4 regions of the Saliniradius amylolyticus genome follow, and region 3 is predicted to be linked to each of the others. Evidence: predicted binding sites of a transcription regulator. Region 3 holds the regulator's gene; each other region holds the start of a gene.
The links. The regulator FNR, encoded in region 3, switches genes on or off when oxygen is low (the NO sensors DNR and NnrR bind a similar motif). The targets are predictions, from matches to a motif close to TTGATCTAGATCAA.
Positions count from the first base shown of each region.

Region 1 (2,203 bases), 1.5 Mb from region 3:
GACATCATCTGGGGCTGTGTACAGCAGACCAAAGAGCAGGGCTTTAATATCGCCCGTAACGCCCAGTTACTGACCGGAATTCCACGCACAACGTCAGCGGTGACGGTGAACCGTCTGTGTGGCTCATCAATGCAGGCGCTGCACGATGCGGCTTGTGGGATCATGGTCGGTAAAGGCGAAGTCTATATGATCGGCGGGGTGGAGCATATGGGCCACGTACCTATGACCTTTAACGTAGATTTCCACCCCGGTTTGGCTAAGTATACGGCCAAGGCGTCGGGCAATATGGGCATGACGGCTGAGCTGCTGGGCCGCCAAAACGGTATTAGTCGTGAGATGCAGGACCAGTTCGGTGCCCGCTCGCACCAGCGTGCCGCTAAGGCGGCTCAGGAAGGCCGCTGGAATGAAATCGTCGCCACCGAAGGTCATGATGCCGATGGGGTACTGAAGATGATCGATCAGGACGAGGTCATTCGTCCCGATACCACAACCGAAACACTGGCGGGGCTGCGTCCGGTATTCGATCCAGTGAATGGTTCGGTGACTGCGGGTACTTCCTCGGCTATTTCCGATGGCGCCTCGGCAATGCTGGTAATGTCGGCCGACAAGGCCAAAGCACTGGGCTTAACGCCGCGAGCTAAGATCCGCTCGATGGGCGTGGCAGGTTGCGATGCCGCGATCATGGGTTATGGTCCTGTACCTGCGACCCAGAAGGCACTGAAAGCCGCAGGCATGACCATGGACGATATTGAGATTGCCGAGTTTAACGAGGCCTTTGCCGCTCAGGCGTTGTCTTGTATTAAACAACTGGGCTGGCTGGATGTGTATGATGAAAAGGTAAACCTGAACGGAGGGGCCATTGCACTGGGTCATCCGCTGGGTTGTTCCGGCGCGCGCATCTCTACCACCCTGTTAAACCTGATGGAATCGGAGAATAAATCCGTGGGGCTGGCCACCATGTGCATTGGCTTGGGCCAGGGCATTGCCACGGTGTTTGAACGGGTCTAACCCTGATTCAAAGCTTTTGAGAAAGCGCCTTCGGGCGCTTTTTTTATACCCGTGTTAAGGAAGTTGATGTAGCTCAAAAATCATCCAGTTTATTTGTATAAAGCCTCTTGAAGTCGATGTTGCTGGCTATATTTTAATCAATGCCAAAAAGGCAGAAACCCAATAGCAGTAACAATCAGGAGGTGGCTATGAACTTACTACCCAGAAACAGTATCGATTTTGATCGCTTCTTCGATAACTTCTTTGCGCCCAGCACCCTAGGCGGTGATCGAAGCAGCTTTTTTACCCCCAAGGTGGATATTCACGACAACAAAGACCATTACACCATAGTGGCCGAGTTGCCCGGGGTGAAGAAAGAGGACATTAACATCCAGCTTCAGGATGGGGTGCTCACGCTGGAAGCCCAGGCTCACCAAGAGAATAAGGAAGAGGCCGAAGGTAAGGTTATTCGCCAGGAACGTAGTTATGGCAAGCTGACCCGGAGCTTTAATTTGGGCAGCAATGTGCAGCAGGGGGACATCAGCGCCAACTTTAAGGACGGTTTGTTGACCATTAAGGCGCCTAAGGTAGAGCAGTCCGAGCCGGAAGCCAAGCGGATCCCTATTGGCTGATGGCATAAGAGATTAGTGTAGGCAAAAGGAACCGCATTCTCAGACTCGCCGTGAACCCCTCCGTGGGGGCTCCTATGCGGCTTCCTTGTCGCACAGGGTCTGGGAATGTGGTTTCCTTTCCCTGGCGGAAAGGCGTTGTTATCTACATCTGCGATTGCAGGTAGTTGGCTTTGCCGATGGTCTTAATCAGGCGTAGCTGCTGTTCCAGCCAGTAGGCGTGGTCTTCCTCGGTGTCGGCCAGTAACTCTTCCAGTACTTCCCGGGTTTGGTAGTCGCGCTCCTGTTCACATAACTGGATGGCGTCGCGCAGGGCGGTGCCGACCTCGTATTCCAGTTCCAGATCGAAACGCAGCATTTCCTCTACATCCTTACCGATGCGCACCGGGGTGCGACTCTTAATGTCTGGGGTGCCTTCCAGAAACAGGATACGCTCGATCAGCTTCTTGGCGTGCCCTTTTTCATCATCAAACTCATGGGAAATACGTTCAAACAGTTTGCTCAGGCCCCAGTCAGCATACATTTCCGAATGCAGAAAGTACTGGTCCATGGCCGCGAGCTCGGCGGCCAACAGGCCGTTCATGGCA
Region 1 covers NZ_CP029347.1:3,027,179-3,029,381, reverse strand. Annotated here, with positions in the region: gene fadA (acetyl-CoA C-acyltransferase FadA) at 1-1,008, shown strand, start outside; gene HMF8227_RS14105 (Hsp20/alpha crystallin family protein) at 1,197-1,619, shown strand; gene bfr (bacterioferritin) at 1,762-2,203, opposite strand, start outside.
Region 1: HMF8227_RS14105 (Hsp20/alpha crystallin family protein) is a predicted target of FNR. The motif match lies at 1,072-1,085, and genes of this name have one in related genera.

Region 2 (2,203 bases), 1.6 Mb from region 3:
CAGACTAAAGTCGATATCGTAGGCGTTGCCTATATCAGCAAAGGTCAGATCAAAATGGCAAATTAACTGACGAATCACCGCAGCCCGTATCAGGTCATCCTGACTCAGCTGATAGCCTTTATCTAAAGCGAAGCCGAAGTCGTCCAGCCTGTTGTAGTAGCCCTTGAGCCTTTTATCATTCTGAACAATCACATCGTTGACCTGACTGATAGCCGACACGCCCATTCCCAATAAATCACAATCACCGTGGGTGGTATAACCCTGGAAGTTGCGATGCAGACGCCCGTTTTGCTGGGCAATGGCAAGACTGTCGTCGGCTTTGGCAAAATGATCCATGCCGATACACAGATAGCCGGCATCCACCAACTTTTGTTTGGCGATGGCAAAGATCTTTTTCCGTGTAGCGCTGTCAGGGAGCGCCGTCTCATCGATTTTACGCTGGGCCGCAAAACGCTCTGGAAGGTGGGCATAATGAAAGACCGACAACCGATCCGGCGATAGTTCGATAACTTTATCGATGGTCTCGGCAAAACTTTGCGGCGTCTGGTGAGGCAGGCCATAAATCAGGTCCAGACTAACAGACGCAAAATCCAGTTGATAAGCCCGCACTATCAAGGCCCTGATCTGTTGTTCATCTTGCTCTCGGTTGATGGCCTTCTGCACTTGTGGGTGAAAGTCCTGTACACCAATGCTGAGGCGGTTAATCCCCATAGATTTAAGAATATCAAGTCTTGATACTTCAACCGTTCTGGGGTCGATCTCCAGGCTGATCTCGGCATCCTCATCCACACGAAACTGTTCAGTTAAGGTAGTTAATATGTGGTGAAGCTGCTCATCGCTGAGAAACGTGGGTGTGCCGCCTCCGAAATGGATCTGATGCACCGGTTTATCGGCAAATAACAACCCCTGAGTAGCAATTTCCCGACACAGATAATCCAGATAGCGGCTGGCCTTATTGGAGTTTCGGGTAATCAGCTTATTACAGCCACAGTAGTAGCAAGGGGAGTGGCAAAAAGGAATATGCAAATACAGCGACAGCCCCGGGTTGTTGCTGGAGCGATAGCTATCCAGCATGGTATCACGATTGAATTGCCCTAACTGCAATGCGGTCGGATAGGAGGTATATCTGGGTCCGTTGATCTCATACTTATTCAACGGCCTGGTCCCGGACTGATTCATGTTCAATGACCTTGGTTTATCGATGAGTGCTATTGTAGAGGCGGGCGAATCCTTCTATGTTGATCTGGCACAATAATAACCAAGCCCATCGGAGACGACAGAATGAAATACACGCTTTTGTGCCTCAGTGCGCTGCTGAGCACCTCGGTAATGGCCGACACCTATATTCATGCCGGTCACTTGATCACCGCCCAAGACGACCAGTTACTCAGTGATATGACTGTGGTCGTGGCTGGCAACCGGATAAAAGCCATCCATTCCGGCTATCGTACCCCGGATGATGATGACACTCTGGTGGATCTTAAAAACAGCACCCTGATGCCGGGACTGATGGATATGCACACCCATATCAGCTCCCAGTTTGGCCCCCGATCCTACATGGAAGGCTTTACTCAGAATGAAGCCGACTATGCGCTAAAAGGCGTGTATTACGCTGGCAAGACACTGGATGCAGGCTTTACGACGGTGCGTAATCTGGGTGATGCGTATAATGAAACGGTGGCATTGCGCGACGCCATAAACAAGGGTCTGGTCGAAGGACCCCGTATCTTTACAGCGGCCAAATCCATCGCCACCACCGGCGGACATGCCGATCCCACGAATGGCACTGCGGATATTTTTGAAGGCGATCCCGGTCCGAAAGAGGGCGTGATGAACGGTATTGCCGATGCCCGTAAAGCGGTGCGTCAGCGATATAAGGACGGTGCCGATCTGATTAAAATCACCGCCACCGGCGGGGTATTGTCGGTAGCAAAGAGCGGCCAGAACCCTCAGTTCATGAATGATGAAGTCGCAGCCATCGTCGAAACCGCCAATGACTATGAGATGACCGTTGCGGTTCATGCCCATGGCAAGGAGGGCATGGAGCGCGCGATCAAGGCCGGTGTCACCTCCATCGAACATGGCACCTATATGGATGAGGAAACCATGGCGCTGATGAAAGAGCATGGCACCTATTATGTGCCCACCATTATGGCAGGCGACTGGGTGGCGGAGAAAGCCGAAGTTGAAGGCTTCTTCCCTG
Region 2 covers NZ_CP029347.1:3,177,896-3,180,098, forward strand. Annotated here, with positions in the region: gene hemN (oxygen-independent coproporphyrinogen III oxidase) at 1-1,179, opposite strand, end outside; gene HMF8227_RS14765 (metal-dependent hydrolase family protein) at 1,282-2,203, shown strand, end outside.
Region 2: hemN (oxygen-independent coproporphyrinogen III oxidase) is a predicted target of FNR. The motif match lies at 1,239-1,252, and genes of this name have one in related genera.

Region 3 (2,203 bases):
TCAACAGATGCCAGTCAGTAGGCGTGAAGATCACTGACTTAAGTGCACTGTGTTGGTGAGTGCCTTTAACGATCAGATCATACTGATGTTCCAGAGCCTCATGAACGATGGCTTCATAGGGACGGTTATGCCAAACCACTTTTGCTTTAACAGTGATACTGTCGTCCTGAACCTGGCTGGTAATGAGTTCACTCAACCACTCGGTGCGATCATCTACCACTGCCTGTCGCATGGTTTCTCGTTCTTCCACCGACAGCATGGTGGTCATCTCGTAAGAAAAGTCATAAATGGTCAAAAAGGCGGTGATGTCCGCCCCGGTTTTCTTGGCCAGCTCGACCGCTCGGTTTAGTGCCTTTTGCTGCTCGACAGTCGGGTCGACCACCACCAAAATATTATTGAAATCCAGCATCCTTTAAATACCTTACTCAGCTAATAGCAAGTTAAACAACTGGCATTAAGTGTATGTTCAAAAGGGAGTTTTCGCCAATAGTCTGAATTTGCGGTGGATCAAGCCTGAGAGCTTTAAGAACGGCGTCGCCATGGTGATTGGGCGTGTTCTTTGCGGGCAAGGGCGGAGGAGAAATTCAGAGGCGCCGTAAGCGGGAAAGTGATTTCAACCAAGCAAGCGCGAATGCCAGAACACCGTTCTGTATCTTACGGTGACAAGCCGCACTGACTGCGCTAAATGCAGCTGAGTGGCTCTTACGGCATCAAAAAAGATGATTAAAGGGGTAAAAAACCCCTTAACACTAGGACGCTTGTGTATTGGGGTTTTTCAGCGCCGCCACGTTCTCAACACTCTGTTCCAGTCGCCGTGGGTCCAGCAAGGTAATAAGCTTGCCATCCACCTGGATCAAGCCTTCCTGCTGGAAGCGAGTTAGCAGGCGACTGATGGTTTCTACCGTCAACCCCAGGAAGTTACCAATCTCGGCACGGGTCATGGTCAGTCTGAATTCCTTTGCCGAAAAGCCTCGTTCGCCATAGCGTCGACCCAGCTGTGACAGGAAGAAAGCCAACCGTTGAGTGGCGGTACGTTTATTCAGTAACAGGAACATCTCCTGATCGGCGAAAATCTCCTGGCTCATCATGCGCATTACCTGCTGGCGCAATCGCGGTAGATCGCCACTGAGGTTCTCCAGCGTGGAGTAGGGGATTTCACAAACCATGGCGGTCTCTAACGCCATAGCCGTACTGCGGTGGGCACTATTTTGAATGGCATCAAAACCCACCACATCGCCGGGAAGATGAAAGCCAATAATCTGTTCTTCACCATCGGGAGTGACAGTATAGGTTTTGAAGGTCCCGGTTCGCACCGCGTATAAGTTAGTCAGCGGGTCACCCGATTGAAACAGGGTGTCGTTTTTCTGGAATGGGCGTTTACGCTGAATAATATCATCCAGCTTGGCCATTTCGTTTTCACTTAACGAGAAGGGCAAACAGAGTTGACTGAAGCTACAGTTCTGACAGTGAATGGTACCGCTGGAAAACTTGGACATACCGGATTTTATACCTTGATATTATTCTTTCCACACTATATCGAATCTAGCCAGGGCTTTAAAAGTACCCACAAAGAAAAAATTACTAATATCAGGGCTAAGGTCGAACGTACCCACCGAAATCCTAGCCATTGCCGAAGTTGCTGACCGAGTGTTCCCAGCGCAATGAGTGTCGGTAGCGTACCGAGTCCGAAAAGCAGCATAATTTGGGCGCCTTGAATAGCGGAACCAGAAGCGACCGACCAACTTAAGGTGGAATATACCAATCCACAGGGAAGCCATCCCCAGACTAACCCATAGGGCAAGGCAGCCAGCGGTGAGCGAAATGGCAACAAAGACTTAGACAGCGGGGCAATGTGCCGCCAGACTCTGCCTCCCAGCCGTTCTAAATACGTCAGTCCTCGCCACCAGTTGCCCAAGTACAGACCCATGGCCAACAGTAATAAACCACTTATGGTATTAAGAATATAAGGTCCCAGAGGAAGATGCGCGCCCGCGGTGCTACCTAAGGCGCCCGCTAAGGTGCCTGCCAGGGTGTAGCTGGCAATCCGGCCGACGTTGTAACCAAGCACGTAGGGCCAGTGGGAACGGCCCCGGGGAATCGCGTAACTGAGTGCACCGACCACGCCGCCACACATACCGATGCAGTGTATACCGCCGGCTAAACCGATAAGAAGCGCCGATAGCAGGCTAATCTCTGGGGCCAT
Region 3 covers NZ_CP029347.1:1,571,427-1,573,629, reverse strand. Annotated here, with positions in the region: gene uspE (universal stress protein UspE) at 1-409, opposite strand, end outside; gene fnr (fumarate/nitrate reduction transcriptional regulator Fnr) at 750-1,496, opposite strand; gene HMF8227_RS07375 (sulfite exporter TauE/SafE family protein) at 1,532-2,203, opposite strand; gene ccoS (cbb3-type cytochrome oxidase assembly protein CcoS) at 2,187-2,203, opposite strand, start outside.

Region 4 (2,203 bases), 410 kb from region 3:
TTCAGTCCCAGCCACTCCATGCCCTCTAAAATGGCGTCGATGGCCTCCTGAGTGGAGCGCTCGATATCGGTATCTTCAATCCGTAAGACAAATTTGCCGCCCTGACTCTTGGCATATAACCAGGAGTACAACGCCGTTCTGGCTCCGCCAACGTGCAGGTAGCCGGTAGGACTGGGAGCAAATCTAGTGGTAATGGTCATAGTCGAGTGAATCCTGTTGCAGGTCGTTAAATCATTTAGCCCGATATTTTATCAGCTTGCATCGCCTACGCCTATTCGACTGTCCTGGTGTTTTACTGCATCGCCAGAATAACGCTCAAAATGGGCAATATTGATGGTATAACCATCAGAAAAGCTCAATCTGCGCGCTTTTTATGCACTCAAACAGCTTTTTCAAAAATTGTGTTGACTCCTTTTTCGGGCTCCCTATAATACGCCCCCACTTGCCGAGGCAACTTAGCAAGGCAGACAACAAGTGGGTGGTTAGCTCAGCTGGGAGAGCATCGCCCTTACAAGGCGAGGGTCACTGGTTCGAACCCAGTACCACCCACCATTTGTTGTTCTGATTCCACTTTATGTGGGTGGTTAGCTCAGCTGGGAGAGCATCGCCCTTACAAGGCGAGGGTCACTGGTTCGAACCCAGTACCACCCACCATTTCTTTGTACAGATACCGTTTCATTCCTCTTTAAGAACTTTACGCATTCATTCGTATTGTTTTCGTTTCCTGTTGATCCAAATCTAATCAGGATCAATATGTTTAGTCTAGACTGAACGAACTAAACAAAAACCAACGCCCCAATATGAAAAACGATGTCGCCGCCCATTTTATTGAGCGTATGGGCTTATTAGTGGAAGCCGAAGGCATGCCTCGCATCGCCGGACGTATTTTCGCCTTTTTGATCTTAGCCGAAGGTCCACACAGTTTTGCCGAACTGGCTGAAGAGCTTCACATCAGTAAAGGCAGTGTCAGCACTAATACCCGTTTACTGGAAAACCTGGGTCTTATCGAACGGCTCACCCAGCCCGGTCAGCGTCAGGATTACTTTCAGCTAAAACACGCCCCCTACTCGGAACTGTTACGGGGCATCGCCCAGCGCACCAATACGGCCATTGAACTCATTCAACAAACCCGACGAGACTTACCTGTGGCGTATTCAGGCAGCCAACCTCGTTTGCAGGAACTTGAGCAGTTTTATCAGTGCTTTTGCCGTCATATCGAATCAATGTTTCAGGAGCTGGCGGAGCTTTCCGTTGAACGCATCAAGGAGGTGAAATTATGAACCGCTCTATTTGGATGGCCGCCGGATTAGCCGGAGCCTTGATAGTCTGGATGCTCCTTGGCGTGTTCAGCGATTCAGAGGGTCAGGCTTCATCGGAGGATAAGCAGAAAAGCGCAGCTCCAGCACTAACGGTACAGGCGGAACAACGCTCAGCACAGACCATAACCCGCGAAATTAAGGCCCATGGTTCTGCCGAGCCTGAGCGAGAAGTCGCCATCAAGGCTGAAACCTCCGGCCAAATACGGCAGATACTGGTCGACGAAGGCAATCAGGTGAAGCAGGGACAGGTACTGGCTCGCATAGCCATGGATGACCGTCAGGCGCGCTTGTCCAAGGCACAGGCGGCACTGGCAGAGGCGCGCAGCCAACTGGCTTCGTTCGAAACACTGAAAAAAGACAACTATCAATCCGAGCTTAGCCTGCAGCAGGCCAGAGCCGCCGTTGAAAAAGCCAAAGCCGATCTGGCCGCCATTGAGTTGGACATTCAACGCACCGAAATTCGCGCCCCCTTTAGCGGTGTGATCGAGCGTTTTATGGTGGAGCAAGGCGAGTTTGTTGTCGCCAATCAGGGCGTCATCCGCCTGGTGGATAACGACCCACTGGTGATCCGCGCCGATATTGCTCAGCAGCACATTGGCCGGGTCAAACCAGGCAAAACGGTGCAGGTGGAACTGGCCACCGGTTACAAAGACAGCGGTCCCATTCGCTATATCGCTCCCAAAGCCAATACCAATACGCGCACCTTTGCCATTGAGGTGGAGCTGGATAACGCCGACCATGCCCTGCCCGGCGGCGTCAGCGCTAAGCTAACCATCCCCACCGAGCAGGTGCAGGCTCATTTTGTTTCCCCTGCCCTGATAAGCCTGAATACCAATGGCGAATTAGGGGTAAAGAGCGTGGATGATGAAAATCGTGTGCATTTT
Region 4 covers NZ_CP029347.1:1,159,318-1,161,520, reverse strand. Annotated here, with positions in the region: gene gltX (glutamate--tRNA ligase) at 1-200, opposite strand, end outside; tRNA gene HMF8227_RS05495 (tRNA-Val) at 477-552, shown strand; tRNA gene HMF8227_RS05490 (tRNA-Val) at 579-654, shown strand; gene HMF8227_RS05485 (GbsR/MarR family transcriptional regulator) at 801-1,280, shown strand; gene HMF8227_RS05480 (efflux RND transporter periplasmic adaptor subunit) at 1,277-2,203, shown strand, end outside.
Region 4: HMF8227_RS05485 (GbsR/MarR family transcriptional regulator) is a predicted target of FNR. The motif match lies at 728-741, and genes of this name have one in related genera.